3 regions of the Faecousia sp. genome follow, and region 2 is predicted to be linked to each of the others. Evidence: a T-box and tRNA genes for the amino acid it is inferred to sense, from the RefSeq annotation. Region 2 holds a T-box; the other regions hold tRNA genes.

Region 1 (10,518 bases), on a different contig from region 2:
TAGGCCTCGAGAGCCTCGAGCGTCTTTTCCAGCTTCGGGTGGTTCAGGAAGGCATTTGCCGGGGAGGCGATGTTCTTGCGCGTATTGCGGGCATAGGGCTTGGCCTCCTGCTCCTCACGCTCGCCGAATGTCACGATGCTCTTGGAGTGCGCCACGCGCGTCGTGGTGCGGAAGAGCACGGGAATGTCGAACTGCTCGGAAATGCGGTAGGCCTCACGCATGAAGTCCAGGCATTCCTGCGAATCGGACGGCTCGACCATGGCCAGCTTCGCTGCGCGGGCATAGTGGCGGTTATCCTGCTCGTTCTGGGAGGAGTGCATGCTGGGATCGTCTGCGGAGACAATGACGAAGCCGCCGCCGACGCCGTTGTAGGCAGCCGTGAAAATGGGGTCTGCCGCAACGTTGACACCGACATGCTTCATCGCACAGAGGCTGCGCACACCTGCGAGGCTTGCGCCGTAGGCCACTTCCGTCGCGACCTTTTCGTTCGGCGCCCACTCACAGTAAAGCGAATCACGATACTGGGGCAGCGCCTCGAATACCTCCGTGCTGGGGGTACCGGGATAAGCGGAACAGACTTTTACGCCGGCTTCATAGGCGCCGCGCGCAATGGCTTCGTTGCCGGAGAACAGAATTCGATCCAATGCGATTACCACCTTTCTGCGAAGTGCTTCTACGCAATTCGTACAAATTAATTTTATGCAAAGACTTGAAAATTGTAAAACACGATAATATAATAACGATATTAGATTTGCTTATAGCATGAAGGAGGGTGAATGTGTCTATGACGATCGCGCAGGTGCTCTATGTGCTGGAGATCGCGGACTGCCGCAGCATTTCGGCGGCCGCAGAGCGGCAGTTTATTTCCCAATCGGCGCTGTCGCAGCAGATCCAGCGGCTCGAGGGCGAGCTTGGCTATCCCCTGTTCGTCCGCACGCCCCGCGGGCTGACGCTGACGGCAGCGGGCGAGACGTTCTGCCGGGAGGCCCGGCCGGTCGCGGAGCAGTGGCAGCGGCTCTGCAGCGCCGTCAAGCCGGACGGACGGCGCGGGCGCAGGCTGCGCATCGGTATGGGCGCGCGTGTGTACTCCAACCGGCTGTTTCAGGATATTGCACGCTATTTTGACAGCCACCCCGAGATCGATGTGACGTTCGTCACGGAGGCCGGGCTCGACGTGCTGGCGGGTCTGCGCGACGGCTCCATCGATCTGGCGCTCGACCGCCTGCCCGCCGGAGAGGAGGGTGACCCTTCCCTGTTCGTCTGCGACCTTGTGCAGGAGCGCCAGTGCGTGCTCATGTCGCCGGACGATCCCCGTGCGGCCCTCCCCTGGCTGTCGTTCGGCGATCTGCAGGGCTGCAACATGATCTCCGGCCTTGAAAACTCGGCCGAGGACCGCATGCTCCGCCGCACCTGCCAAAAGTACGGCATTTCTCTCAGCCGTGTCTACCGCTCCGACGGCATCGATACGAACATGCGCCTTGTGCGCGACGGCATGGGCGTTGTGCTCGGGCCAGAATCGTTCGCTTCCTACTACGGCGTGTCGGCCGTGCCGCTGCATCCGGAGACATTTGTGTCGCTGAAATTCATCTGTCTGCAGAGCGGCATGAAGAAGAAGGACGTACAGCTGTTCCGCTCCTATCTCTGCGGTGTCTGCCGCAGACGCGGGACGGCCTGTGAGCGTTGCACCTCGCCATGTACTTGATAAAAAAACCGCACCGGCGCTGCCGGTGCGGTCGTTATTTTTATTACTCGTTCGGATAGGTTTCGAGGAAGGCGTGGAAATGGCGCATCGGCAGATCGTGGCCCTTGACGATGCGGACGTTCGGAATGGACTCGCGGTCCTCATACAGCGCCTTCACGGCGGCGATGACATAGTCCATGTGCTCCTGCGTCAGCTGGCTGCGGTTGATGGCGAAGCGGACGACATTGCAGACCTCCGCCTTCTGCTCCGGGGTTTTGAGGTCGTACTCCATGGAATAGTTGCCAAGCTCTGCCGTACGGATGCCGTAGCGGCGGATGAGCTCGATGGAGAAGCCCTGACCCGCGAAGCTCTCCGGCGCGCGCTTGTTGTCGAAGAATTCGTCCATGTTGATGTAGACGCCATGGCCGCCTGCGGGCAGGACGACGCCCTTGACACCGGCCTTATAGAAGCCCTGAGCCAGATATTCGCACTGCTTGACGCGCTGGTCGAGATAGTCGAAGTTCTGGCACTCATACAGGCCGGCGGCCAGCGCCATGATGTCGCGGCCGGACATGCCGCCGTAGGAATCGTTGCCGTAGCAGGAGATCTGCTTGACCTTGAGCTGGATGCCGACATCGTTTTTGACCGTGCCGTCCTCGTTGAAGTCCGAGAAGTTCTTCCAGAACAGGCCGCGGTCGCGGAAGGCCAGAATGCCGCCCATGTTCGCGTGGCCGTCCTTCTTCAGCGAGGCCGTAAAGCCGTCGCAGCAGGCGAACATTTCCTTTGCGATCTCCGCAATGGACTTGTCGGCGCAGCCTTCCTCATTGACCTTGATGAAGTAGGCGTTCTCGGCCCAGCGCGCGGCATCGAGCATGAACGGGATGCCGTACTTATGGGCGATGCGGCTGCTCTCGCGCAGGTTGGCAAGCGAGACGGGCTGGCCGCAGACCGTATTGTTCGTGATGGTCGTGTAGACGAGCGGAACGTTCTCCGGCCCGAGCTTTACGATAAGCTCCTCGAGCTTTTCGGTGTCCATGTTGCCCTTGAACGGGTTCTTTTCATAGGTGCCGCCCTCCGGGACCTCCCAGAGCAGCTCCTTGTTGTAGAGGTTGCGCGGGATGGAGCCCATCTGCTTGATGTTGCCCTCGGTCGTGTCGAAGTGGCCGTTCGAGGGAATGGTGAAGACCTTGCCGGGGTGGCGCTGGCCGAGGATCTTGCGCACGAGCTCGAACAGGACGGCCTCTGCGGCGCGGCCCTGCGGCAGGATGAACGTGTTCGGGCGCTCCATCTGCGCGGCGCCGCCGTTGAACAGGCCACCCTCATATTCGCACAGATACAGCTCGTCCATCATGCGGTCGATGTCCTTGCAGTTCGTGCGGACGAGATCGATGACGTGCTTCTGATCGTTGCCGCGCTCGAAGCAGTCGCGCAGGGCGTCCAGCAGGACGTAGTAGCCCTTGTTGCGGCCGTAGGATTCGTCGCCGAGGAACATGGCCGACCACTGCACATCGGTCATGGCCGTCGTGCCGGAATCGGAGAGCATGTCCACCGTCAGCATGCCTGCGGGGAAGGCAAATTCATTGTAGTGCGTGGCCTTGAGGGCGCGTTCGCGCTGCGCAGCGGTGACGCGGGGGATGTCCCGCGTGACATAAGTAAAGGAGCGCGGGGTAGCAACGTTCAGGGGATATTCTTCGTGATTCATACTGACCTCCATGATTCGGCGCAGAGCGCCGTGATTCTGGATACCCCGGTCATCGACCTGCGGCAGGGCTGCAGTGGCGACTGGCGGACAGTATCGGGCGCGCGGCTGATCCGCCGCCTCCCCATCATCATGCCATGAAACGGACCGTTTGTCAACGGAGAAATTTTTCACGTCCGCCGCTCATGGACAAAACTCCAAATGAATGAAATTCCGCATTGTATCCGGAAATCTGCAATTTTAAAACAGAAAGGATTTGTAACACTTGTAACTTGTGGATGATTTCTCATTATATGTTAAAGTTGTCCAAAAAATATATCCTCTTGACATCGTTTTTTGTTCATGATATGATGCCACCAGAAAGATTTCGCACACCAAGGGAGGAATTGCCGTTGCACATAATGTCGAAGCTCTGATGATCATTTTCTCTGCGACCGGTTTCCCTTCCACCGCCAGGAGGCGGTTCGTTGATCCCTCTGTTCGACGGTACGTTTTGTATTCGCGCCACTCATTTCAGGTTTCAGGAAGGAAGTATTCTCATGAATAACAAATTGGAACGCAAATACGGCCTTTTCACCGCAATTTGCATGGTTGTTGGCATTGTCATCGGTTCCGGCGTTTTCTTCAAGGCACAGACCATCCTCCAGATCACAAACGGTGATATGCCGCTCGGCGTCATCGCATGGCTCATCGGCGGCGCGATCATGCTCGCCTGCATCCTCACATTCGCCGGTATGTCCCAGAAATATGAAAAGGTCAATGGCATCGTGGACTATGCCGAAGCGACGGTCGGCCCGAAATACGGCTATTATATGGGCTGGTTCCTGTCCACGATCTATTATCCGTCCCTGACGGCGGCTCTGGCTTGGCTCTCCGCCCGCTATACACTCGTGTTCCTCACGACGATGTTCCCGAATATGCCGCTGCTCATCCACATCAACGAGGGCGGCGTTGTGGTCGGCCCGGAGTGCATCGCGCTCATGCTGTTCTACCTCTGCTGCTCCTATGCCGTCAACGCGCTTTCCCCGAAGCTCGCAGGCAAGATTCAGGCATCCACCACGGTCATCAAGCTCATCCCGCTCGGCGTCATGGCGATCGTCGGCATCATTGCCGGTCTCGCCTCGGGTCAGCTGACGGAGAACTTTGTCGCCCCTCCCCTCGCCGTTGTGGGCAGCAAGGGCAGCATCCTCTTCGCAGCCGTCTGCGCAACCTCCTTTGCCTATGAGGGCTGGATCATTGCAACAACCATCAACTCCGAGCTGAAGGATTCGAAGCGCAATCTTCCGAAAGCCCTCACAGTCGGCGGCATCATCGTCATCGCCACCTACCTGCTGTACTACATCGGCGTGACCGGCGGTGCATCGAACGCGGAGCTGATCGAAAAGGGCGCGACCATTGCCTTTACGAACATCTTCGGCAACGTCATCGGCAACATCCTGAACCTCTTCATCGCCATCTCCTGCATCGGCACGATGAACGGTCTGATGCTCGCCTGCTGCCGCGGCGTCTATTCCGTCGCAGCGCGCGGCAAAGGCCCGGCCACCCATATGTTCTCCCGCGTCGATGAGCACACGAATATGCCCAACAACTCCGCCGTCATGGGTCTGCTGCTGTGCGGCTTCTGGGGTCTGTATTTCTACCTGTCCAACCTCGCCGGCACCTGGAGCCACAAGACGGTCTTCACGGGCACGATCTTCGAGAGCGTCCCCTTCCTGTTTGACCCGACGGAGCTGCCGATCATCACGATCTATGCGCTCTATATTCCGGTGTTCATCCAGTGGATCCGCAAGCAGAAGGGCACCTCCGTCTGGCAGCACTATATTCTGCCGATCCTTGCCATCTGCGGCTCGGTCTTCATGGTCATTGCCTGTCTCGTCAGCCACGGTATGGGGTGCTTCTGGTATCTTATCGTGTTCGCCTTTGTGATGGTGCTCGGCGGTCTGCTCAACCGCAGAACGCAGCGCACCGTGCGGGCCGCTGGCGCCTGAGCCGGTTTGCTCTAATGAGAAACAGAGTCCCCTCTGCATCAGAACGGTGCGGAGGGGACTCTGCGTATATGAATGAATAATGAATACTGAAAAATGGGACAAAGACCCTGCCGACTGTCACAAGGTATTCTGCATATAGATCTGAGAGAGCTGAGCTTTCATCGATGAGTCCTGCGATTTTGGCGAGGATCGATAAAACAGAAAACCCGAACCATCCCTTAATCGTAATCGGGAACGTTCGGGTTTCTATATCCTGGTGGAGACTAATGGACTCGAACCATCGACCTCCTGCGTGTGAAGCAGGCGCTCTAACCAGCTGAGCTAAGCCTCCGTAGCACGAATATTATAGCACAGGATCCGAAAAAATCAAGCCCTATTTTTCACAGACCGGAAAATTGGTTCCCCGGCAGGTGTGTTTTGGCCTGCCGGGGAATATGCTATGCCAGCGTGCGCTCAATGCGCGCCGTGATCTCCTCACAGCGCTGCAGGATATGCTCCAGATCATGGTGCACGAACTGCCCGTTCCGGAGAAGCGGCCTGCCCTGCACATAGACGCTGTCGATCTGCTCGCCGCTTCCGGCATAGAGCAGATTCGTCAGAATGCGACGCCGGTTCACCGTGCACAGTGTCTCCGTCCGCACAAGGGAGAAATCCGCCTGCCAGCCCTCTGCAATACGGCCGACGTCTCGATAGCCGAGCGCACGCATCCCCTGCTCCGTCAGCATGGCGTAGCACTGCCCTGCCGGGAGTACTGTCGGGTCAAGCGTGCGGACCTTCTGTAGGTAGCTGCCGAGCCGAGCCTCGCGCAGCAGGTCACGGTTTGCGCTGGAGGCCTCGCCGTCGCAGCCGAAGCCGACGCGCGCGCCGGATGCCAGCAGCTCCGCAATGGGCGGCGCACCGTCCGACAGCTTCATATTCGTCGAGGGGCAGTGCGCCACAACGGCGTGCGACTGTGCCAGCAGCGTGATCTCCTCCTGCGTGAGCCAGATGGAGTGCGCAAGGATCGTGGACTCATCCAGGACACCGAGATGCGCCAGCTCCTCCGCCTCTCCGCGGCCGGTCCAAGCTCGGATACGTTCCGTCTCGGCCTTCCCCTCCGCAAGATGTGTGTGGTAGAGTAGGCCGCGCTCGCGCGCAAATTGCTTGAGGGCCCGCATTAGCTCCGGCGTGCAGGCCGGACGTCCCTGCGGCACGGCAGCCGTGCGCAGCAGTCCCCTGCCGTGCCATTTGTGGTACAGCTCCTCCGCCTGCCGCAGGCATTCGTCCACCGGCGTGACGCGGATCTGGTCGTTCTCGGCGATATCCGTCGCGCCGATGCCGAAGGTCACGCGCAGACCGGCGTCCTGATAGGCTTGCACAACAGCGTCGATGTGCGGATAGTAGGTCATTTCATTGATGGCCGTCACGCCATAGCGGATGCTCCGCAGACAGCCGAGCAGCACGCCATAGTACCACTCGTCCTCCGTGAGCGACCACTGTGCCCGGAGCATGCGCGTGAGCCACTGCGTGATGTTCAGGTCGTCGAGCGGGCCCTGCGTCAGACTCTGCACCATGTGCGTGTGCAGATCAGCCATGCCGGGCAGCATCAGAAGACCAGATGCCTCGACAATGGGGCAATCGGCCTCCAGATGGGGTGCGATCGCCGCAAAGCGGCCGTCCCGGATGAGGACGTCGGCCTGCGTGGTCGTTCCTGTTTCGAAATCGGGGAGCATTGCCCCGCGGATCAGCAGCATCGCAGTGCCTCCGCCGCAGCCGTGAACAGCCGCCCGCGCGCCTGTGCGTCCATCGGAGCGGCTGCACCGGTTGCATAGTTTTCTGCAAGATAGGCCAGCGAGGCCGCATGCATGCCGAGAATGGATGCCAGCACGAACAGGGCGCTCGTCTCGCCGTCCAGCGCACTGACGCCAAGCTCTGCCCAGCGGGCAATGCGCGCCGGGCCGCCGGGGGCCCACGGCGACTCGAGCGAGGTGCAGTCGTGACTGCGGAACAGGCCCGCATCGGGTACGCCGCAGCTCAGCAGCGCGCCGAGCAGGCGCATATCCGCCACGGCGGGATAGGACGGGTCGATGTATTCGCGCGTCGCGCCCTCACCGCGGACCGCGCCGGAGGCTGCCAGCAGCGTGCCCGGCTCCAGCTCCGGCTGGATGGCGGGGCAGGCTGCGATCTTGATGAGGGACTCCGCGCCGAGATGGTGCAGCTCCTCCACGGCGATGGCCATAGGCATACAGCCGAAGCCGCAGCTCATCACCGTGAGCGGTTCGCCGCGCCATGTGCCCTGCCAGGTCGCATATTCGCGATAGCAGCCCTGCTGCACGGGGCCCTCCAGCAGCGCGGCATAGAGCGGGACCTCCTGCGGATCCGGCACAAGAATGACGCGCGGCGTCACGGCATCGATGCCGAGGTGGTGCATCGTACCGTCGGTATGGACAAGTTTCTGACTTCCAAAGCTCATTTCGATCCCTCCAGCAGCTCGGCTGCGCGCATGGCAATGCGCGTGGCAGTTTCGATCCGGCGCGCCAGATGCTCCGGGTCGGCATAGGCTCCGTAGACGTTGGCGTTCGGGTCTGCGAACATGGAACCAAGCGCGACGCAGATGCTCGCGGCGCGAAGGCCGAGCAGGTGGCCATAGGTGAAAAGCAGGCCGGACTCGTTCTCCACGACGAGAACGCCGGTGTCGATCCATTTCTGCATACGCTCCCGCAGACCGGGATGGGCGGCCTTGGACTCCATATAGAACGCATCGTGGCTGCGGTACAGGCCGACGCGCACGGGCTCGTCCAGCTCCTGCGCAGCGCTGCACAGCGCGCGGACGAGCAGCGGGTCTGCAACGGCCGGGAATTCCGGCGGCACAAGCTCATAGCTTGCGCCCTCGCCGCGGACGCAGCCACTGGCAATGACGATGGTCCCCGGGGCCAGATCGGGCTGCACGCCGCCGCAGGTGCCCACACGGATAACGGCCTCCGCTCCCGCGGCAGCAAGCTCCTCCAGTGCGGCGGCAACGCAGGCACAGCCCATGCCGCTGCTTGTGACGGCGATATCCGCGCCGCCCGGTGTTTTGCCGGTATAGGTCGCAAATGTTCCCCGGTGGGCCGTAAACGAGGCCTCTGCGAACAGCGCGGCCATCTTGCGGCTGCGCTGCGGATCACCCGGCAGAAGCACAACGGGCGCGGAGCGGCGCAGGCCGGTGCGGCAGAGGGTGCCGTCCGGCTCGCGCGGCGGGTCAAGGGTCAGGTAGGCTTTTTTCATAGGCTCCTCCAAATTATCTGTGATAGACTGCGCGCGTTCGACAAATTTTGCGGATTCTCAATTTATTCCGACTTCGTTCATAGATTTTTCAAATGTCCCCGGTATACTCATACTCGTAAGAACGATACCGAACCTGCCGCGGTAACGGGCTTACTGGTCCATCTTTTCATTTTTATCTCTCTTTTTATTTTCCCCTCTCTCATTTCTGTAGCGGATCCCCGGTCGTCCATCCCCCTCGGACGGCCGGGGATTTGCTGTATTCAGCCGCCGGTCGAACGCCGCTCCACCTGCGTGCCGAAATAAAACGAGATCACGACCGTAAAGATCGTGAGGAACTGCTGCGCGCTGACTGCGCCCGTCACGGCCAGCCTGCAGAATACGACGGTCAGGGCGATCGTCACAAGAGACTTGACGCAAAGAAGCCGCTCAAGCCGCTGCCGCATGGCACTCACCTCCCGGCCAGACTATGCCGCAGTACAGCCCGATGTGCAAACAGGCGCGGAGCAGAGGGATCTGCTTCGCGCCTGCGTTTTGCGTATGAGGATCAGAGACCGTCGTCCTCGTCGAACTCGAACTCGAGCGGCTCGCCGCACTTCGGGCAGTCGACGGAATCGTTGAGGAGCGTCTCCTCGTCCAGATGGAGGACCTCGCCGCACTTCGGGCAGGTCACTTCATACATGGTGTCGTCATAGTCGAAGTCTTCGCCGTCGTCGTCCATGAAGCCGTCCTCTTCGTCATCGTCGTCCATCAGGTAATCCTCGATGGCATCGAGATCATCCTCAATCTCATCGAGCTCATCCGAGACAGCCTCGGCGTTTTCCTGCAGATCGCCAATTGCACCGGTGACCTCCTGCAGCAGCTCGACGATCCCGGAGATCATCTTGCCCTCGGGGGCCTCCTGGTCCAGCTTCAGGCCGTCCATCAGGCCCTTCAGATATGCGGACTTTTCAGAGAGATTCATAGCGTTCTCCTTTCCAGATGTGGGCCGGATCAGCCCTTGGCGCGGCCCAGATATTCGCCCGTGCGGGTATCAATAGAGATCTTGTCGCCCTCGTTGATGAACAGGGGCACGCGGACCTCGGCACCGGTCTCAAGCGTAGCGGGCTTCAGCGTGTTGGTGGCGGTGTTGCCTGCAAGGCCCGGCTCGGTCTTCGTGACGACGAGATCGGCAAAGTTCGGAGCCTCGACGCTGAACACGTTGCCCTTGTAGGACAGGATCGTGCACTGGTCGTTCTCCTTGACAAACTTGAAGCTGGCGTCGAGAATGTTCTCGTCGACCGGCGTCATTTCGAACGTCTCCGGATCCATAAAATAATACAGGTTGCCGTCGTTATAGGAATAGTCCATCTTTCTGCGCTCGATGTAAGCGGTGGGATACTTGTCGTTCGGGTTGAACGTCGTCTCGGTAACGCCGCCGGTGATGACATTGCGCATCTTGACGCGGACAAAGGCTGCACCCTTGCCGGGCTTGACGTGCTGGAACTCGATGATCTGCATCACCTTGCCGTCCATGTCAAACGTAACGCCGTTCCGGAAATCACTGACTGAAATCATTGGTTTATCCTCCTGTGTTCCTCTCGAATACCATATCTGTTCCGAAGGTAAAAAAATGCGTTTCTATTTTAACCGATTTGTCAAAGAAATTCAAGTCTTTCGGCAAATTTCTCTGAGTTATCACCGCTTAAAGGATGGTCAGCTCCTTCGGGCTGTGCGTGATGACCTCGCAGCCGCCCTCGCGGAAGATCACGACATCCTCGATGCGGACGCCGAATTTGCCCGGAATGTAGATGCCCGGCTCTGCGGAGCACACAGCGCCGGCAGGGATCGGGTTCTCGTTGCGCGGGGTGCAATTCGGCGCTTCGTGGATCTCGAGACCGAGGCTGTGGCCATAGCTGTGGCCGAAA
Region 2 (10,518 bases):
TACGTCGGCAAGGCAAAAAAACTGAAAAACCGCGTCAGCCAGTATTTTCAGGATACGGCGGCGCATAATGCAAAAACGCGCAAAATGGTGTCGAATGTCGATCATTTCGAGACGATCGCCGCCGCGACGGAGTTTGAGGCGCTCGTGCTCGAATGCTCGCTCATCAAGCACTATATGCCGAAATACAACATCCTGCTCAAGGACGATAAGGGCTACCCCTACCTGCGCGTCGACCTGCGTGAGGCCTATCCCGTCATCACGCTGGCCACGCGCGTCACGGACGACGGCGCGCGCTATTTCGGCCCCTACGGAAGCCGCGGGCGCACGCAGCAGGTCATCGACGCCCTGCGTACGACGTTCCGCCTGCCGGGCTGCTCCAAAAAATTCCCGCGCGATATCGGCAGGGAGCGGCCCTGCCTGAACTATCAGATGGAGCGCTGTGACGGCTGGTGCAGGCCCTGCATGCAGCAGGCGGACTATCACGCGCGGCTGGAGCAGGCCGTCCTTCTGCTCGAGGGCAAGCACCAGAGCCTGTGTCAGGAGCTGCAGGAGAAGATGGAGGCCGCGGCCGAGGAGCTGCGCTTTGAGCGCGCGGCGGAATACCGCGACCGTCTGCGCGCCATTGAGCTGCTCGGGCAGAAGCAGCTCGTCACGGCAGGCACGATGGCGGACACCGACGTCATCGGCTGGTACCAGACGGAGGCGAAAGCCTGCTTCGCGGTGCTGCACTTTATCAAGGGCAACCTCATGGATAAGGACTATGAGGTCCTGCCTGTGCCGGAGGAGCCGGACGACGCGCTGTCGTCGCTTGTCAAGCAGTACTATCTGACGCGCAAGGCCGCGCCGCGCCGCATATTCCTCCCGGCGGAGATGGACGACGCCGCACTGTTCGAGGAGCTTCTGCTGCAGGAGCTCGGCAAGCATGTGCTCATCCGCACGCCGCAGCGCGGCTACGGCCGCAGGCTCGTGGAGCTGGCGGAGAAAAACGCTCGCGAGGAGGCCGAGCGCGCTACCTCAAAGGCAGAGCGCCTGAGCGGCACGCTCGTGCTGCTGCAGGGCATGCTCGGCCTGCGCGAACCGCCGCGCCGCCTCGAGGCCTATGATATCTCGAACATCGCGGGGACGGACATCGTCGCCTCCATGACGGTCTTCGAGGACGGCAAGCCGAAAAAGAGCGATTACAAGCGCTTTCAGGTGCGCGGCCTGACGGATCAGGACGACTACGCCTCCATGCGGCAGGTGCTCTGCCGCCGCTTCCGTCATTATCTCGACGGCGACAGCGGCTTTGCTGAGCGGCCGGACGCCCTGCTCATCGACGGCGGTGCCGTGCACGCCGAGACGGTCCGTGCCGCCTTGTCGGAAATGGGCGTGTTCCTGCCGATCTTCGGCATGGTCAAGGACAACCGCCACCGTACGCGCGCCCTTGTTACGCCGGACGGGCAGGAGATCAGCATCCAGAGCAGCCCGGCGGTGTTCGCCCTCATCGGGCGCATCCAGGAGGAGACACACCGCTTCGCCATTACCTATCAGCGCACCCTGCGCAGCCGCCATGTGCGCGGCTCGCAGCTCGATGCCATCCCCGGCATCGGGGAAAAGCGCCGCAATCAGCTCCTGCGCCGCTTCCGCTCGCTCGCGGCCATCCGTGCCGCCAGCCGGGAGGAGCTGCAGGAGGTGCTGCCCGCGCCGCAGGCGCAGGCGGTCTATGACCATTTTCACGGACAGGAGCAAACACAGCCATGAGAGTTATCACCGGAACGGCGCGCGGCACAAAGCTGAAAACGCCGGAGGGCATGCTCACGCGCCCAACGACGGACCGCGTGAAGGAAGCCCTGTTCAACATCATCCAGTTCGACATTGCGGGCGACGTACTCGACCTGTTCGCCGGAACCGGCCAGCTCGGCATCGAGGCGCTCAGCCGCGGGGCCTCACGCGCCGTTTTCGTCGACCACCGGCAGGACGCCGCGGCCCTTGTGCGCGAGAATCTGCGCCGTACGCATTTTGAAGACAGGGGAGAGGTCGTGTGCGCGGATTTCACACAGTATCTTGCGCGGTGCAGGCGGAAATTCCGCCTGATCTTCCTCGACCCGCCCTATGCAGAAAAATCCCTCGAAACGGCGATTCAGCGCCTATCGGAAATTGACATTTTGTCGGATGGTGGTATAATTATCACAGAAAGGCCCCTCGGCAAACCGCTTGCGGAGGAATTTCCGGGCTTGACCCGCTCAAAAGACTATCATTACGGAAAAACGACCATCACCCTGCTCCGCAAGACCGGGGCGGGCGGCGGCAACGATTAGGAGGCAATATCATGAACGAACACGGCATTGAAGAATTGATCGGCACCCTGTATGAAATGGTGCAGGACGCACGCTCCGTGCCGTTCAGCAGCGATAAGTGCGCTGTTGAGCGCGAAAAGGTCCTCGACCTGCTCGATGAGATCAGCAACCAGCTCCCCGGCGAGCTGAAGCAGGCAAAGACCATCGTGGACTCCCGCAGCGAGCTCATTACGAACGCAAAGCGCGAGGCAGAGAATATCATGAAGTCCGCGCAGGCACAGGCCCGCCAGCTCGTCTCGCAGGAGGCCATCTACCTCGAGGCCAAGAATCAGGCCAACGATATGGTGCGCGCCGCGCAGGATAAGATCAAGGAGCTCAAGAAGGTCACGAACGACTACGTCGACGATTCCCTGCGCCGCACGGAGGAGGCCGTCGCCGAGGCTCTGAGCGAGATCCGCAATTCCCGCTCGAAGTTCCGCGCCCTCGTCAATCCGCAGGCCAAGAACAACTCCGCGATCATCGAAGACGTGTAAACCGGCGCCATGAGCCGGAACCGTATTCTCATTACCGCCGTCGCGGCTGCGCTCCTTGTGGTCTGCGGCATCGGCATTTTCTTCGCATCCAACCGCGACCATGCGGCAGAGCGCGCCGACGAGTGGACCATGCAGGGCATGACCCTCGCACCGGACGGCTCGGCCACGCCGTGCACCGTGCGCATCGCGGGCACGTCTCGCTCCTATTTGCTCGGCGGCAGAGTCGGCGCGTTCGAGACGGGGACGGACGGCGGCATCTATGTCGACGGTACGCGCGTCTGCTCCGGCGTTATCCTGCCGGACGACGCCTTTGACCCGTGGCTCACAATGCAGGCGGATACCGATCCGTTCTGGATCGCAGCCGACGGCAGCACGCTCGTCCTGCCGCTTCCCGGCACGCAGTCGCTCGTCGTCGCTCCGGCAGAGTCAGAGCAGGCGGCACAGGAGCTTTTACAGTCGCTGCAGGAAGCGCTCCCGGATGAGACAAAAAACGCGATCTCCCCTTATCTCAAGTGACCCGTGGTTAACGATTACCCGTTTTATGCTGAAAGGGAAGGTGCTATATGAAAACCGCAGAAAACAGAAAGCATGCAGCTGCCATTGCCGCAGCCTGTATTGCGCTTGCCGCGCTCGTGGTTCTCGGGACCGTGATCATTTCGTATTGGAACACGCCGATTGCAAAGACGGAAAGCCGGACGATGCAGGCGATCGCTCTGCAGGAGGATGGCTCCGCGGAGCCTTGTACCGTCCTCATCAGCGGCATTTCGTATCACTACCTTTTCCGGAATCACGCGGATTCCTTTGAGGCAAACGATCCGGGCGGCGTATTCGTAAACGGCAGCCGCATCATGGACAGCCTGATCCTGCCGTCGGACATCGACTCGGATTGGATGTTCTGGCAGGACAACACGCTCTGGTGCGACGCGGCCGGGGAGCAGCTCATTGTGCTGCTGCACCGCGATGCGGACGGCGCGTTTGCAGAGACCGGCACGCCGGTGCTCGTCATCGCCCCGGCGGAGACGGAGCAGGCGGCACAGGCTCTTCTGCAATCGCTGCGGGAGACGCGCGCGGGCGATGCGGAGACGCAGCGCCTGATCGAACCGTTTTTGAAATAACCGGACGACACAGCGCCCCGTCCCATTGGGGCGGGGCGTGTTACTACATAACTTACAGGAGGCAGAAATGACGGAACTGGAACGTTATCAGCAGTGGTGCGAGCAGGCGCCGCTGAATGAGGCCGGGCGCGCTGCGCTGGCCGCCATGCAGAACGACGAGACGGAGCGCAAGGGCTGCTTCGGCGCAGAGCTGCAGTTCGGCACCGCGGGCATCCGCGGCATTATGGGCATCGGCACGAATCGCCTGAACGACTTCACCGTTCGCCGCACGGCGCAGGGCCTTGCCGCATGGCTGACCTCGACGGAACTGCCGCAGCGCTGCGCCATCGGCTATGACTCCCGCCACAACTCCCGCCGCTATGCGGAGCTGTGCGCCGTGGCCCTCGCGGAGCGCGGCGTGCATGTCTATGTCTATCACGAGCTGGCCCCGACGCCGATGCTCTCATTTGCCGTGCGCCAGCTCGGCTGCGGCTGCGGCATCGTCGTTTCCGCCAGCCACAACGCGGGCATCTATAACGGCATCAAGTGCTACGGCCCGGACGGCTGCCAGATGACGGATGAGCCGGCGGCCCGCGTGTTTGCCGAGATCGAGAAAATCCCGTATTTCCTCCCGGCGGAAAAGAGCTTTGAGGACTTCCTTGCGGAAGGCGGCGTGGAATTCATCGCGCCGGAGCTGTGGGAGCGCTACTATGAGACCGTTCTCGGCGAACGCCTTGCCACTGTCCCGTCCGATAACCTGAATCTGCTCTACACGCCGCTGTGCGGCACGGGCAACAAGCCGTTCCGCACCGTGCTCGGCCGCATCGGCGTGAACGTCGCCGTCGTTCCCGCGCAGGAAAAGCCGGACGGCGATTTCAAGACCTGCGAATATCCGAACCCGGAGACGGACGCCGCGCTGAACGAGAGCTACAAGATCGCGCGCGAGACGCACCCGGACCTCATCCTCGGCACTGACCCGGACTGCGACCGCGTGGCCGTGGCCGTCCCGGTGGAAGGCGGCTTCCGCAAGCTCAGCGGCAACGAGCTGGGCTGCCTGCTGCTGGACTACATCCTCGGCACGATGCAGAAGGCGGGCACGCTCCCGGCAGACCCTGTCGCCGTGCGCAGCATCGTCTCGACCCCGATGGCAGACAAGATCGCCGCAAGCTACGGCGTGAAGATGCGCAGGGTCCTCACGGGCTTCAAGTACATCGGCGGTGAGATCCTCACCCTCGAGCAGAAGCACGAGGAGAACCGCTTCGTCTTCGGCTTTGAGGAGAGCTGCGGTTACCTCAAGGGAACGTATGCCCGCGATAAGGACGCCGTCGTCGCCTCCATGCTGACGTGCGACCTCGCCGCCGCGCTCAAGCGTGAGGGAACGAATCTGGCCGAGCACATGGACGCGCTCTACAGCCGCTTCGGCTGGCATGAGGCGCGCGTGCTGAGCTGCGAGCTGCAGGGTCCGGACGCCATGGAAATTTCCGCTGGCTTTATGGCGCAGATGCGCCGCGAGCTGCCGAAGGCTGTGTGCGGCATCGCCGTCACGTCCGTCACGGACTATCAGGCGCGCGTCACGCGCGATCTCGTCCACGGCACGGAGGAAGCGGTCACGCTGCCGAAGTCCAATGTGCTCGTGCTTCAGCTCGGCGAGATGGGTACGGTCATCCTGCGTCCGTCCGGCACGGAGCCGAAGGTCAAGATTTATCTGACCGCCGTCGACGCCGACCGCGCGGCAGCCATGAAGCTGCTGGACGATATGGCCGCCGAAATGAGCGGCTATCTGCCCAAAAACGCTTGACAACCGGCCGGTTTTCGGCTATCATAACCGCATAGTGAAAACGCATGGAAGAAGAGGAGTATCCCATCCGCGCGCTGCAGAGAGGGGGCGGCTGCTGAAAGCCCCTGCGCAGGTCGGGAGAAGGTCGCTTCGGAGCGGGCGTGCCGAACCTGCAGTAGGCCGCACGGGTGCTCCCGTTACAGAGCCAGAGTGCCCGCCCATGGCGGGAATTCAGGTGGTACCACGGTAATCTGCATCGCCCTGAGCATATTATGAAGCTCAGGGCGATTTTTATCGTCAAAAAGGAGAAGACTATGAAAGAACTGCCAAAGACCTACGAGCCGCGCGACGTTGAGGACCGGCTCTACAAATTCTGGGTAGACAACGGCTATTTCCATGCCGAGCGCGACCCGGACAAGAAGCCCTTTACCATCGTCATGCCGCCCCCCAATGTCACAGGCCAGCTCCATATGGGCCATGCCATGGACGCTGCCATGCAGGACGTGCTCATCCGCTTCAAGCGCATGCAGGGCTATTCCGCCCTCTGGATCCCCGGCGTGGACCATGCCGGTATTGCCACGCAGATCCGCGTGGAGGAGGAGCTGCGCAAGGAGGGCAAGACCCGCTATGACCTCGGCCGCGAGAAGTTCCTCGAGCGCGTCTGGGCCTGGAAGCATCAGTACGGTGACCGTATCGTCGAGCAGCAGAAGCGCCTCGGCGCGTCCTGCGACTGGGACCGCGCCCGCTTCACCATGGACGAGGGCTGCTCGAAGGCTGTCCGTGAGGTGTTCGTGAACCTGTATGAGCAGGGCCTCATCTACAAGGGCAGCCGCATCATCAACTGGTGCCCGCACTGCGTCACGGCTCTGTCCGATGCCGAGGTCGAATATGTCGACAAGCCCGGCCATCTGTGGCATGTGCGCTATCCGCTGGCAGACGGCTCCGGCGAGGTCATCATCGCGACGACCCGGCCCGAGACCATGCTCGGCGACTCCGGCGTGTGCGTCAACCCGAACGACGAGCGCTACAAGGACATCGTCGGCAAGAACGTCATTCTGCCGCTCGTCGGCAAGGAGATCCCCGTCGTGGCGGACGACTATGCCGAAATGGACTTCGGCACCGGCTGCGTCAAGATGACGCCGGCTCACGACCCGAACGACTTTGAGGTCGGCCTGCGCCACAACCTCGAGGTCATCCGCGTCCTCGACGACAAGGGTGTCGTCAACGAGAACGGCGGCAAATATCAGGGCCTCGACCGCTATGAGGCGCGCAAGCAGATCGTCGCCGACCTCGAGGAGCAGGGCTACCTCGTGAAGGTCGAGCCGTATAACCACAATGTCGGCACCTGCTACCGCTGCCACCGCGACGTCGAGCCGATCATCTCCGCTCAGTGGTTCGTAAAGATGAAGCCGCTGGCCGAAGAGGCGCTGCGCGTTGTGAACGACGGCGAGACGAAGTTTGTTCCGGAGCGCTTCACAAAAATTTATACGAACTGGATGGAGAACGTCCGTGACTGGTGCATCTCCCGTCAGCTGTGGTGGGGCCATCAGATCCCGGCGTGGTACTGCGCCGACTGCGGCCATATGACCGTTTCCCGCGAGGATGCGACCTGCTGCGAAAAGTGTGGCAGCAAGCATATCACCCGCGATGAGGACGTGCTTGACACCTGGTTCTCCTCGGCGCTGTGGCCGTTCGAGACCCTCGGCTGGCCGGACACGAATGCGGAGGACTTCCGGTACTTCTATCCGACGGATGTGCTCGTGACGGGCTATGATATCATTTTCTTCTGGGTCGCACGCATGATCTTCTCGGCCTGCAAGCAAACGGGCCGCCCGCCGTTCCACACCGTGCTGATTCACGGCCTTGTCCGCGACGACAAGGGCCGCAAGATGTCCAAGTCCCTCGGCAACGGCATCGATCCGCTCGAGATGATCGACCGCTACGGCTCGGACGCTCTGCGCATGAACATGCTCACGTCCAATTCGCCCGGCAACGACATGCGCTTCTATATCGAGCGCTGCGAGGCCATGCGCAACTTTGCCAATAAGCTCTGGAACGCCAGCCGCTATGTCATGATGAACCTCAGCATCGACAAAAACGAGCTGCCCGCCCTGTCCGAGCTCGAGACGTCCGACAAGTGGATCCTCTCGAAGCTCAATACGCTCATTGCCGACGTCACGGAGAACCTCGACAAGTATGAGCTCGGCGTCGCCGTCCAGAAGATCTATGACTTCATCTGGGACAGCTACTGCGACTGGTATATCGAGCTGACAAAGGCCCGCCTCTATGGCGAGGACGAGGCTCAGAAGCGCTCTGCCCAGCAGGTGCTGCTGTATGTGCTCGACCAGATCCTGCGCCTGATGCACCCGTTCATGCCGTTCATCACAGAGGAGATCTGGCAGGCCATCCCGCACGAGGGCGAGGCACTGATCGTCGCCGCATGGCCGAAGTACCGCGAGGATCTCTGCTTCCAGGCGGAGGAGGACGGCATGGAGAGCATCATGCAGGCCATCCGCGCCGTGCGCAACCGCCGCGCCGAGATGAATGTACCGCCTGCGCGCCGCACGACGCTTTATATCGTCACGGAGAAGCAGGATCTGTTCTCTGCCGGTATCCCGTTCATCACCCGTCTGGCCTATGCCGAGCGCGTTGTCGTCCTGGCTGAGGAGCCGGAGGGCCATGGCTCCATGGTGTCCTGCGTGACGCACGACGCCAAGCTGTTCCTGCCGATGGAGGAGCTTGTGGATGTGGACAAGGAGCTCGCCCGCATCGCCAAGGAGAAGGAGAAGGTCCAGAAGGGCCTTGCCGGTGTGCAGGCTAAGCTTGGCAATCCGGGCTTTGCCGCAAAGGCACCGGAGCAGGTCGTCCGCGCAGAGCAGGAGAAGGCCGAAAAGTACGCCGCCCTGCTGCGTCAGCTCGAGGAGAGCGAAGCACGGCTGAAGGATCTCTGATTTTTATCGACCGCCATTTCGGGGCTGCTGCATGGATTTGCGGCAGCTCCGTTTTTTGGGCTTTATTTCTGGAACGAGTTGGTGTATAATTTATTCTGAATGAATGGCGGCCTGCCGCCAGACAGGAAGGATGACTTTGATGGAGAATTTCGACGCGGAGCAGCCGATGGAGGACCTGCAGGAGCAGACTCCGAAGAAGGAACCGAAAAATCCGCTCTATGACTGCTACTCGCTTTTGCATGACCTTGTCTATATTCTGGCCGCGATCACGATCGTGTTTGTGTTCTTCGTCCGTCTCGTCGGCGTGGACGGCCCGTCCATGATGCCGACGCTGCAGGACGGCGACTATGTGGCACTGCTGAGCAATCTGTTTATGGGCGACCTCGAGCAGGGCGACGTCATCGTCGCGCGCAAGGAGAGCTTTGAAAACGGCGAGCCGATCGTCAAGCGCGTCATCGCCACGGAGGGTCAGACCGTGGATATCCTCTATGACGGAAACGGCTATGGCACGGTCTACGTCGACGGCGAGCCGCTGGACGAGCCCTATATCTTGGAACCGATGGTACAGCCCTACTATGACCGCACGAGCTTCCCCCTGACCGTGGACGAGGGCTGCCTCGTCGTGATGGGCGATAACCGCAACCGCTCTGCTGACAGCCGCTATGCCTCCATTGGGCAGATCGAGGAATCACAGGTCATCGGCAAGGTGCTGTGCATTCTGTTCCCAGGCTGCGGCGAGAGCGCTTCGCGCGACTTTGGACGGATCGGAGCGCTGGACAATGGATGACCGCATGAATATCCAGTGGTATCCGGGCCACATGACCAAGACCCGGCGGAATATGGAGGCTGACCTCAAGCTCGTGGACGCCGTCTGCGAGATCGTGGACGCACGCATCCCGTTTTCCAGCCGGAACCCGGACATTGACGCCATCTGCGGGCAGAAGCCCCGCATGATGATCCTCAACCGCATCGATCTGGCCGATCCGGCCGCTACGGACGTCTGGCAGAATTACTGGCAGGCGCAGGGCATGACCGTTGTGCGCACGGACTGCAAGAGCCGCCGCGGCATCGACCGCTTCGTGCCCGCCGTCCGCTCCATGCTGGCGGAGAAGCTGCAGCGCTATGCGGACAAGGGACAGACCGGCCGCGCACTGAAGCTGATGATCGTCGGCATCCCGAACGTGGGAAAATCGACCTTCATCAATCAGATCGCCGGGCGCAAGGGCGCAAAGGCGGAGAACCGCCCCGGCGTCACGCGCGGCAAGCAGTGGGTCACGGTGGACAGCGGCCTTCTGCTGCTCGACACGCCGGGCATCCTCTGGCCGAAATTCGACGATGAGGAGGTCGGCCGCAGGCTGGCCTATACCGGCGCGGTCAAGGACGACGTACTGGATGTGGAGACGCTGGCCTGCCATCTGGCGGCCATGCTCTGGGCGCGTTACCCCGAGGCCATGCGCGCCCGCTATAAGCTCGACCCGCCGGAGGACGCCTTCGGCTATGATCTGCTGACCGAGGCGGGCCGCCGCCGCGGCTTCCTGCTGGCGCGCGGCGAGATCGACACGGAGCGCATGGCGCGTGTGCTGCTGGAGGAATACCGCAGCTGTAAGATCGGCCGCTTTACGCTGGAGGACCCTCCGGAAAGGACAGAGGCATGCGCTACGAACTGATCCGCGAGATCTTCAATCTCTGCAGCAACAACCAGATGCGCGACGTGTTCGTCAGTGAGGTAGAGACCTCGGACCCGGAGGCCGTCGCGCGGACATACTGCCGCGGTAAGGACGTCACGATGGACCGCACGGACAACGAAGACGGCAGCATCATATTCGACGTGGTGGCGGACGGCCTGCATCAGCGCCTGAGCTTCACACCGGATGATTAAGAAAGAGC
Region 3 (10,518 bases), on a different contig from region 2:
TCGCGGAGCACATCGTCGTATGCAACGCCCGCCAGGCGGACCGTTCCGGCTGCAACGGCCTCGGGCCGCTCCGTCTCACGGCGGAGCACCAGCACCGGTTTGCCGAGGGCAGGCGCTTCCTCCTGCAGGCCGCCGGAGTCCGTCATAACGAAGCAGCAGCGCGCCATGAGATTATGCATCTCCTCCACGTCGACCGGGTCGATGAGGTGCACATGCGGTACACCGCCCAGCTCCTCCTGCGCGCAGGCGCGCACGGCCGGGCTGAGGTGGACGGGATAGACGATCTCGACGTCCTCATACCGCTCCGCAACGTCTCGCACGGCCCGCAGGATGTCATGCATGGGCTGGCCATAGTTCTCGCGGCGGTGGCATGTCAGAACGATAACGCGGCGGTTCTCGAAATCCAGCTCGTTGAGCTCCGCCGTGGCAAAGCGGTAATCCGGGCGCACCGTCGTGCGCATGGCGTCGATGACGGTGTTGCCCGTGCGGAAGATCTCACCCTGTACGGACTCACGGCGCAGATTTTCGACATTGGCCGACGTCGGCGCGAAGTGCATCGCCGCAATATCGCTGACGAGCGTGCGGTTCATCTCCTCCGGGAAGGGGGAATACCTGTCATAGGTCCGCAGGCCCGCCTCGACATGGCCGACCGGGACCTTTTGATAAAAGGCCGCCAGCGCCCCGGCAAACGTCGTGGACGTGTCGCCGTGCACCAGAACGAGGTCCGGCTGTGCCTCCTGCAGGGCCTGCTCCATGCCGAGCAGGGCGCGCGTTGTGATGGACGACAGCGTCTGCTGCTTCTGCATGATGTTCAGGTCATACTGCGCCGTCAGGCGGAAGATCTGCATGACGGAGTCCAGCATCTCGCGGTGCTGGCCCGTAAGGCAGCAGATACTCTCAAATTCCGGCCGCTGCGCCAGCGTCTGCACCAGCGGGGCCATTTTGATCGCCTCCGGCCGCGTGCCGAAGACGGACATCACCTTAATTCTCTTCATGCGGTTCCTCCTCCGGCTTTTTCGCATTTTCTTCCGTCTTATCCGGGTGACGGTGGAAAATGACCAGCACACCGATCGCGCCCACCACGATCACGGCGCCGATGAAGATCAGGGCCTTCATCTCGCCGTCATTCGTCAGCACGACGGCCGCCATGCCGAGAATGGCCGAGAGCATATAGGCGATGGCGACGGCCTGCTTCTGGCTGAAGCCCATGTCGATCAGGCGATGGTGCACATGGCCGCGGTCGGCATGCATCGGGCTCTGACCCTTGGAGACGCGGCGGATGACCGCGAAGCAGATATCGAAGATCGGCAGGCCCAGTACAAGGAATGGCACGGCAAACGAAATGATCGCATACATCTTGAACAGGCCGTAGATGGAGATGGACGAGAGCATAAAGCCGAGGAATGTCGAGCCGGTGTCGCCCATGAAGATCTTTGCCGGGTTGAAATTATACGGGATGAAGCCCGCGCACGCGCCGACGATGGCCGCTAGCAGGATGGCGGAGTTGTAATCCGGCACGAGCAGCGCCACGACGAGCATGGAGCCGGCCGAGATCGCAGACACGCCGGCAGCAAGGCCGTCGAGACCATCGATGAAGTTCACGGCGTTCGTGATGGCCACGATCCAGATCACGCTGACGGGATAGGAAAGCCACGTTGCCAGACGGAAACCCATAAAATGCTCGATCCGGCAGCCGTGCAGAACGGCGATAACGGCCGCAACAATCTGCACGGCAAATTTCGGCAGGGCATTGAGCGTCAGGATATCGTCAAGAATGCCGAGCACGACGATGATCGTCGCACCGAGCAAGATGCCGCGCAGCTCACGGTCGATCCCGGCAAAGCACAGCACCGCGATAAGGAACGCGAAGAAGATGGCGAGGCCGCCCATGCGCGGGATGGGGATCTTGTGCATGCGGCGCTCGTCCTTCGGCACATCCATCGCGCCGACGCGCTGCGCCAGCCGCTTGACGAGCGGCGTGACCGCAAAGGCCAGCGCCGCCGCCACGATGAGCGACAGCAGGACCTTGACAATGAAATTCGGATCCATAATCATGTTCTGCTCCCCGGTCAGCGCGCCACGAAGCCGACCTTCTTATAAACCTTGCGCAGCGTTTTTTCCGCAACATAGGCCGCCTTCTGCGCGCCGCTCTCGCAGACGCTCTGCAGATAGGCCTTGTCGGCCAGCAGGCGCTGGCTCTCCTCGCGGATGGGCCGCAGCAGCTCCACGACGGCCTCGCCGACCGTCTTCTTGAAGTCGCCGTAGCCGCGCCCTGCAAATTCCGCCTCGATCTCGGCGAACGTCCGCCCGGTCGCAGCGGAGTAGATGGTCATCAGGTTCGAAACGCCCTTCTTGTGCTCAGGGTCATAGCGCACCTCGGAGTCGCAGTCCGTGATGGCGCGCTTGAACAGGCGCATGATATCCTCCGGCTTATCCATCAGGCAGACGCGGCCGGGATCGTCGTTCTCGGACTTCGACATTTTGGCCTCGGGGTTGGCAAGGCTCATGATGCGCGCGCCGACCTTGGGGATATACGGCTCCGGCAGCTTGAACACGTCGCCGTAGATGCCGTTGAAGCGCTTGGCGATGTTGCGCGTCAGCTCGACGTGCTGCTTCTGGTCCTCGCCCACCGGAACAAGATCCGCCTGATACAGCAGGATATCCGCCGCCATCAGCGCGGGATAGGTAAACAGGCCGCCGTTGATATTGTCGGCATTTTTCGCGCTTTTATCCTTGAACTGCGTCATGCGGCTCAGCTCGCCGAACATGGAATAGCAGTTGAGCACCCAGCCGAGCTCCGCGTGCTGATGCACATGGCTCTGGATGAACAGCACGTTCTTCTCCGGGTCCAGACCGCAGGCGATATACTGCGCCAGCTGCTCCATCGTGCGGCGGCGCAGGTCTGCCGGGTTCTGCCGGACGGTAATGGCGTGAAGGTCCGCCATAAAGTAATAGCAATCGAATTCCTCTGCACGGTCGCGCCAGTTCCGGATCGCGCCGAGGTAAGAGCCGAGCGTCAGGTCGCCCGATGGCTTGATGCCGGAAAGCATACGCTTGCGCGGCGCAGTTCTTTCCGTAGTCTGTTCTGTCATAAGATCACGCCTCTTTCTCAGAAAACAGAGTTGTGCCCAGGGCACTTGATTCTATATATTCTAGCATAATTCCCGCCGATACGCAAGGCCCATGTCGTATCCTTGCGGTCCGCGTCCTTTTTTCGAAAAAAAGAAAAAAGTGCTTGACAAAAGGGCAGCCTTCTGGTATACTATGCCTTGCTGACGGACGATTAGCTCAGCTGGCTAGAGCATCCGCTTGACGTGCGGAAGGTCATAGGTTCGAGTCCTATATCGTCCACCATGAAAAGCCCTCTTTTGTCAACTTGACAAAAGAGGGTTTTTCCATGATATCCGTTCCTGTCCGAACGGGTGATATATCTTCGATATGATATCGCACTTTCGTGCGATGATATATGCCTGCGGCATATGAGGGAACGGATATTATATCATGCTTGCACAGCAAGCATATCATACGGCTTGCCGTATATCGTATCGCGATAGCGATATATCACTGGGAATCGCAGCGTCTTATGATATAATATGTTAGAAAAAGGTGCTTTTATGTCTGGAAACAAATTGCTCGACTTATCTTTTGAATTTGCGGTGGCAATTGTTCATCTTGTTGATAGCGTAACGGCACCTAAAAGCTCATATATGATCAATCAGCTTGCAAGAGCAGGTACTTCTGTAGGCGCGAATATACACGAAGCGCAGTATGCGCAGAGCAAGAAAGATTTTGTTGCAAAGTTGGAAATTGCATTGAAAGAGTCCAACGAAACAAGTTATTGGCTGAAGCTAATGTACGAAACCAAAAGAATTGATCTTACTACCTATCGATATACCGAGAAACTATGTGGTAATATTCGCAGATTGCTGATCGCTTCCTGCAAAACGGCAAAGGGAAACTTACAATAAAGCGCGTGATAGGAATCGGGATTTTTTCTATCCCCACAAATCAGCCGGGCGGCGGACTTTTTCGGTCCGCCGCCCGGCGTTTTTCTGCTTATGCCGCGCCGAGGTAGCGCATCAGGATGACGGCGACCTGCGCGCGCGTGGCGTTCTGCTGCGGCGCAAGGTAGTCCACCCCGCCCTCGCGCGTTCCGGCGATCAGTCCCGCCGCGTTGGCCCAGGACAGGGCGTCATAGGCCCAGCCGCTGACGGCTCCGCCGTCCGGGAAGCTGCCGAGGTCCGCGCGCCCGCCGGTCGGAACGCCGCGCAGGCATGCATAGCGATACAGGATCGTGGCGATCTGCTCACGCGTGACATTGCCGTCCGGCTCGAATTTCCCGCCGCCGACGCCGTTGACGACGCCGTTTTCGGCCGCCCACGCGACGGCCTCCGTATACCACTGGCCGCGCGGCACATCCGTAAAACTACTGCCGCCCGCCGCGCCGGGCTTACCGTCCATGCGCCAGAGCACCGTAACGAGCATGGCGCGCGTCATCGGCGCATCCGGGCTGAACATATCGGCCGCCGTGCCCTGGAACAGGCCGTGCTGATAAGCGAATTTCACACCGGAATAGAACCAGTCGCTCGCACGGACGTCGCGGAACGGGTCGTTCCACGGCAGCTCCGGTCCGGACCAGCGCGGGTCCCTCGCGCCGCACACCGTGCACGCGCCGTTGCGGTACTGATGTCCCGCAGCCGGGATGACCTCGCCGTGCGTGATCTCCGTGCCGCAGGCCTTACAGACCGTGTCGCCGGTGTAACCCGCCTCCGTGCAGGTGGCCGCGCGGGCGTCGCGCAGCTCCGTCTCCAGATGGGCGCAGCGCGCAGAGGCGGAAAGCTCCGGATAGGCTCCGTTTTCCAGCATGAAGCAGCCGTTTTTGTCCAGCTGCCGCAGGAAGGACAGCGCAGCGAATTCTGCCGCCGTGCGCGCCGCCGTGCCGGATGCCTCCGCCTTGCCGCCGACGGCGGTACCGCAGGAATCCGCGCGGTAATAGAGATTTTCGCGCACGTTTGTCGAACGGCTGCTGTCCCGGCCGATCAGGCCGCCCGCCGTTCCGGCCGCCGCGCTGACCGCGCCGTAGCCGAAGCAATTTTCTGCGCGGTAATCGTTTCCGTAGCCAATCAGGCCGCCCGTGCCGGAGGAGGCATAGGTATGGGCATTGCGCACCTCGCCGGCGCTGTAGCAGTCGGTGAGTGCCGACGCGCCCTCCGTCATACACGCACCGGCCACGCCGCCCAGATACCAGCCGCTGCCGGTGACGGCTCCGTAATTCGCGCAGCGGAGCAGGCTGCCTCCGATGCGCCCGGCTACGCCGCCGATGCCCGTGGCCGCACCGTTTCCGGTCACGGTGCCGCGGTTCACGCAGCCGGTCAGTGTGCTTTCCTTGTCGTTGACCACACCGGCGAGGCCGCCGACGCCGTCCGTGCCCGTGACGGCCCCGAGGTTGGTGCAGCCCGTCAGGCTGCTTGCCCCGTCGAGGAGTGCGGCAATGCCGCCCGCCTTTTCGCCGGTCGAAGTCACGGCCGCTTCATTCACGCAGCCAAGGAACTGCGTGTTCTTCGCCTGCGCCGCGATCCCGGCCGCGCTGCCGTTGGCCTTCGCCGTGCCGGAGACGCGGATGTTTTTGAGCACCGCGCCGTCCGCCGCAAGGAACAGGGCAGCGCCGCTGCCGGTCGTCTCCGCCGTCATCTCCGTGATGCGGTAGCCGTTGCCATCAAATGTACCCGCAAACGGGGCCTGCGTGCTGCCGATACCGTCGAACCAGCGGACGCTGCGGTTGAAGGTCTTGTCGTCATTTGCCAGCGAGATATCCGCGCCGAGCAGGACGGTCTTGCCCGCGAAGGAATTGCCCTGCTTGACCAGCTGGGCCAGGCCCGCCAGCTGCCGCGCGGACGTCAGGGTGAAGCGGTCGGCAGACGGCGTATACCAGTCCGTCTCGGCCAGCTGCGTCCAGACCTTGTGCGTCGTGTAGGCCGTGGCGCGCAGGCGCAGTGAGGCGCTCGTGATCCGGCTCGTGACGGTGAATTTCCCGGTGTCCGTGCTTTTCTCCGTCTGGGCCGCATCCTGGAAGGTGAAATAGTAACGGAATTTCCCGTTGTAGACATAGCTCAGATCCTCCGGCTCTGCGCCTTCCGCCAGCGTGGCCGTAGCCGTCAGCATGTCGCCCTCATAGAGCGGGTCGCCGTCCGCCACGGGATAGTCCGTCACGCGCCGCGCGGTCCCGTTTTCCATCACCGTGCCGTCCTTCTTTACCGTGATGGGGAAGGCCGGGGCGTTTTCGATGTACAGCGCCCCCGCCGTCATGCGGGAGAACACGCCGCTGACGGCCGCGTCCGCCGTCACGGTCGCATAGGGGCCGGTCAGGGTCCTGCCGTCCAGCGTATAGGTTCGGAAGGCCCAGCCGACGTCCGGCGTATTGGAAAGATGGAGCACCGTGCCGAAGGCCACGCTCTCGCCGCCGTCCGAGGCGACCGTACCGCCCTCCGGCTGCGTGATGCGGACGGTGTGGGTCGCCGGGCTGCGCTCAGCCTCCCACGCCAGAACGGGATAGCTCCCCTGCACGGCGGTATAGGCCGCGCCGTTGCAGTTCAGCGCGTCAACGAGCTTCTGCGAGCGCATGTCCGCCTTCGGCATAGCTGTGACGGAGACGACGCACGAGAGCGCCGTTCCGGTATACCAGCCGTTTGAGGCCGGGTCGTCGTCGCAGCCCTCGAGATAATAGCAGTCCGAGACGGTGTAGCTGCCGTTGTTATGGCCGCCGATGGCGCGGCCGCGCTGGCTGCCGTTCGAATCGATCACGCCGGCGTTATAACAGTTATAAATGTCCAGCCCGCCGTTGCTGCCGCAGATGCCGCCCGCCGGGCAGGCATAGCCCGTCGTGACCGAGCCGGTGTTGTAGCAGTTGACGATTGCGCCCTTGCTCCAGCCCGCGCCGACGATGCCGCCGACACCCTTGGAGTCCGTATTTTTGACGGAGGCGTGATTCGCGCAGTTCTCCAGATAGATGCCCGTGGGGATGCTGCCGGTGCGGCCGACGATGCCGCCGACCATGCGGCGGCCGTAGATGCTGCCGCTGACGGAGAGGTTCCGCACGGCCGGGGCCGTTTCCGGCGCGGCCTCGTCGTCATAGAGGTCGCCCATGTGGCCGATGAGGCCAACGCCCTGTGAATAGGCATAGCCCTTTTCGGCATAGCGGTCGCAGAACAGGTTCGTGATGCGGTGGCCCTGCCCGTCGAGCGTGCCGTTGAAATATGCCACGATCACACGCTCCGTGTTGTCACGGTCCATCGGATACAGGCCGCCGATCGGCGTCCAGTTGCTCGAGCCGCCCATGTCGAGGTCGGCCGTCAGATAGACAGTCTTGTCCGAGAAATCATGTGCGGCATCGCCGACATAGGCCGTGCCGTACTGGCTGCCGCCGCCCGCGCCGACGAGCAGATAGTCGTCGACCCGCGTGGAGACGAGCTCGCTGCGGTCGCCCTTGATGCGGTAGTCCGGCGTGCCCGCGTCGACCTGCCCGTTGACGAGGGCCGCAAGGCCCGCGAGCTTTGCAGGCGTGTCGATGGAAAACACCGTCTGCGATGCGTCATACCATGAGATATCGACCGCGCCGTCCCAGACCGTGGTAGAAAAATATTCCGGCTTTACGGTGTAGGTCCCGGCGGGACAGTCAAAGGCATAGGCATAGCCGGCCGCCGTCTCCTCGACCGAAGCAAAGAAGTAGCTCCCGTCGGCCAACTCACAGCGCACCGACGCAAGGTCATAGCCCGCGCGGCGCTCCAGCGTTCCGGTCACCCGCTCCGCGGCAGCTGCGCAGGGCACGAGGCACAGCAGCAGGCAAAGGGAAAGGATCCAGCAGAGAAGTCGTTTCATTCCATGTCCTCCGTTACAATCAGGCTGCGGACCGTGCCGCGATCCGTCGGCACCTCCGCAAGGATGGCTTGAATTCCGTAAAGCGTCTGAAGAAGCTGCGGCGTCAGTGCCGTTTCCGTCGGGCCGTCCGCCGCAATATGACCGCCCTGCAACGCAAGGACCCGGTGGGCATAGTGCAGGGCATGCTCCGGATTGTGCGTGGAGAGCAGGACGGTGTAGCCGCGCGCGGTCAGCGCCCGGATCTGCGCCAGCACGCGCTGCTGATTGCCAAAGTCCAGATTGGCCGTCGGCTCGTCCATGATGAGAATTTCCGCATTCTGTACGAGTGCACGGGCAATGAGCGCCAGCTGCCGCTCGCCGCCGGAAATGGTGCCGATGCCCCGCTGCGCAAGCGCCTCGATGCCAAGCCGCTGCAGGGCCTGCATGGCTGCCTCCTGCTGCCGCCGGCCGGGGCGCTGCAGGACATTCATCGTGCCGGTCGTGCCCATGAGCACAGTGTCGATCACAGTATAGTTGAAGATCGGCTCCGACGACTGCGGGATATAGGCAAGCTTCCCCGCGGCCTCCCGCCGGGAATAGGCGGAAAGGGGTCTGCCGGAGAGTCGGATCTCCCCCGCCTGCGGTGTCAGAAAGCCCAGCAGGCAGCGAAACAGCGTGCTTTTCCCAGCGCCGTTTGCACCGAGCACCGCCGTGAGCGTGCCCTTCTGCACGGAAAAGCTCACTTCCCGCAAAGCGGGCTGCTTTCCGTAGGAAAACGTCAGGTTCTGGACCTCAATTTCCACGCCGCGCACCTCCCGTCAGGATCAGATAGAGGAAGATCGGCGCACCGACGAAGGCCGTCAGAATGCCGAGCGGAATTTCCCCGGCCGTGGCGAGCCGCGCGATATCGTCCACGATGATCAGGAACGAGGCACCGAACAGGGCCGCTGCCGGGATCAGCCGCCGGTAGTCATAGCCGAACAGCATCCGGCAGAAATGCGGGATGACAAGGCCGACCCAGCCGATCATGCCGGAGACCGCAACGGATGCTGCCGTCAGCAGCGTCGCGCAGAGGATGACGGTGAATCGCAGCAGGCGGGTATTCACGCCCATAGAGCGCGCCTCCTCCTCGCCGAGCGTCAGCAGGTTCATGCGCCAGCTCAGGATCAGCAGCGGCACGAGCCCAAGCGTGACCGGGATCACAAGGAACAGCACATCCCGCGGCTTGATGGAGGATAGGCTTCCCATCAGCCAATAGGTAATGGCCGGGAGCTGCTGCTGCGTATCGGCGACGAGCTTGAGATAGGACGTGCCCGCCGAAAAGAGCGACGAGACCATCATGCCGGCCAGAATGAGGGCAATGGTCTGGTTCGTGCGGCTCATGCAGCTGACGGCATAGGCCGCCGCAACTGCCAGAAGGCCGAACACGAAGGCCGACATCGAAATGCCGAAATAGCCCGCGCCGAGCAAGATGGCCAGCGCCGCGCCGAAGCCCGCGCCGGTCGACGCGCCGAGAATGTCCGGCGAGACCATGGGGTTCCGGAACATGCCCTGATAGGACACGCCCGCGACTGCCAGCGCCGCGCCGATGAGGGCCGCCGCCGCAACGCGCGGGAGGCGGATCTGGAACACGACGTTTTCCGCACCGTCCCGCCAGCCCGGCTCCGTCTCGGTCAAGCGGGAGAGCAGCAGGCGGAACAGCTCCTTCGGCGTGACGGAAAAGCGCCCGAGCAGCACGGAGCCGAACAGTGCCGCCGCAAAGACGGCCCCCAGCACGGCAAAGCGGCGGGGATAGGCGTGGTTCTGCAGTTTCATGGGCTTACTTTCCGTTTTCTATAATGTAGTATTTTCCTGTCTCGGCGTCGTAGTAGACCTCGCCGAGCTTTTCCATGCCCTCGTCGGTCTCGCCCTCGGTAGAGTCCATTTGCTCCAGCTCCTCCGGCGTGAAGGACAGGGCGTCATCGCGGTCAATGGCGCTCTGGCCGCCCTGCCCCTCGGCCGCGACGGTTTCGCCGACGTTCTCGGAGCTTCTGCCGCCGGTGGAAATGTCCACGTTCCAGTGAACGATGAGGGCCAGCATCATGCCGACTGCGAGGACGAGCATCGCATCGGACAGGTTCGAAACGTAGTTCATCGGGTCGACGCTCTCGTCCGAGAAGCGTTCCCCGCGGCGTCTTCTTCTCTTCATGCCGTTTCCTCTTCGCACACGCAGTCCATCAGCGTCTCGAGGTCGGCCATGTAGCCGCCGTACCAGCGCTTGCGCAGCGTGGTCACAACGAGGCACACAGCCGCAGCGCACAGGCCCGCGATCGTCGTGTCGAACGCCGTCAGCAGGGACGTGGACAGCGTCTGCGTGTCGCCCTGCCCCAGCGCGATGATGCCGGGGCCGAGCGGGATGAGTGTGCCGAGCAGACCGAGCATCGGAGCCAGCTTGCTGACAAGCTCCGTGCATTTCAAAATATGGTCATAGTGGCTCTGCTCCCGCTCGAGCAGGTTCGCAGCCAGACTTTCGCGCAGCCCGCTGCTGAAATCGGGATGCTCCGTCAGCTCGAGCAGGGCGGCCTTTTGCCGCCGGTTGAGTTGACTTTTCCGGATAAGCGCGGCCGTGTCGGCCCCCTGCTCCCGCAGCGCGTCGAGCAGGCGCGGCAGGTCCTCCCGCATGTG

Evidence for each region. The T-box of region 2 lies ahead of ACMKFF_RS01165 (valine--tRNA ligase). A T-box ahead of a tRNA ligase gene usually reads a tRNA of that ligase, here a tRNA-Val.
Region 1: it has a tRNA-Val gene. The T-box ahead of ACMKFF_RS01165 (valine--tRNA ligase) is inferred to sense a tRNA for this amino acid. The anticodon was not compared.
Region 3: it has a tRNA-Val gene. The T-box ahead of ACMKFF_RS01165 (valine--tRNA ligase) is inferred to sense a tRNA for this amino acid. The anticodon was not compared.

The regions. Positions count from the first base shown of each region.
Region 1 is NZ_DBFZUT010000071.1:5,439-15,956, forward strand. It holds gene iorA (indolepyruvate ferredoxin oxidoreductase subunit alpha) at 1-644, opposite strand, end outside; gene ACMKFF_RS07645 (LysR family transcriptional regulator) at 785-1,702, shown strand; gene ACMKFF_RS07650 (tryptophanase) at 1,746-3,383, opposite strand; gene ACMKFF_RS07655 (hypothetical protein) at 3,375-3,521, shown strand; gene ACMKFF_RS07660 (APC family permease) at 3,920-5,368, shown strand; tRNA gene ACMKFF_RS07665 (tRNA-Val) at 5,623-5,699, opposite strand; gene ACMKFF_RS07670 (amidohydrolase family protein) at 5,806-7,101, opposite strand; gene ACMKFF_RS07675 (nucleoside phosphorylase) at 7,092-7,820, opposite strand; gene ACMKFF_RS07680 (uridine phosphorylase) at 7,817-8,614, opposite strand; gene ACMKFF_RS07685 (hypothetical protein) at 8,875-9,057, opposite strand; gene ACMKFF_RS07690 (CD1247 N-terminal domain-containing protein) at 9,159-9,575, opposite strand; gene efp (elongation factor P) at 9,605-10,168, opposite strand; gene ACMKFF_RS07700 (M24 family metallopeptidase) at 10,296-10,518, opposite strand, start outside.
Region 2 is NZ_DBFZUT010000010.1:30,394-40,911, reverse strand. It holds gene uvrC (excinuclease ABC subunit UvrC) at 1-1,740, shown strand, start outside; gene rsmD (16S rRNA (guanine(966)-N(2))-methyltransferase RsmD) at 1,737-2,297, shown strand; gene ACMKFF_RS01185 (hypothetical protein) at 2,309-2,809, shown strand; gene ACMKFF_RS01180 (hypothetical protein) at 2,819-3,325, shown strand; gene ACMKFF_RS01175 (hypothetical protein) at 3,373-3,924, shown strand; gene ACMKFF_RS01170 (phospho-sugar mutase) at 3,992-5,701, shown strand; T-box leader at 5,738-5,947, shown strand; gene ACMKFF_RS01165 (valine--tRNA ligase) at 5,995-8,631, shown strand; gene lepB (signal peptidase I) at 8,771-9,418, shown strand; gene ylqF (ribosome biogenesis GTPase YlqF) at 9,411-10,298, shown strand; gene ACMKFF_RS01150 (hypothetical protein) at 10,283-10,510, shown strand.
Region 3 is NZ_DBFZUT010000095.1:46,508-57,025, reverse strand. It holds gene wecB (non-hydrolyzing UDP-N-acetylglucosamine 2-epimerase) at 1-995, opposite strand, end outside; gene ACMKFF_RS09810 (MraY family glycosyltransferase) at 982-2,049, opposite strand; gene trpS (tryptophan--tRNA ligase) at 2,070-3,092, opposite strand; tRNA gene ACMKFF_RS09800 (tRNA-Val) at 3,278-3,354, shown strand; gene ACMKFF_RS09795 (four helix bundle protein) at 3,594-3,968, shown strand; gene ACMKFF_RS09790 (S-layer homology domain-containing protein) at 4,057-7,875, opposite strand; gene ACMKFF_RS09785 (ABC transporter ATP-binding protein) at 7,872-8,657, opposite strand; gene ACMKFF_RS09780 (FecCD family ABC transporter permease) at 8,647-9,669, opposite strand; gene ACMKFF_RS09775 (DUF2149 domain-containing protein) at 9,674-10,042, opposite strand; gene ACMKFF_RS09770 (MotA/TolQ/ExbB proton channel family protein) at 10,039-10,518, opposite strand, start outside.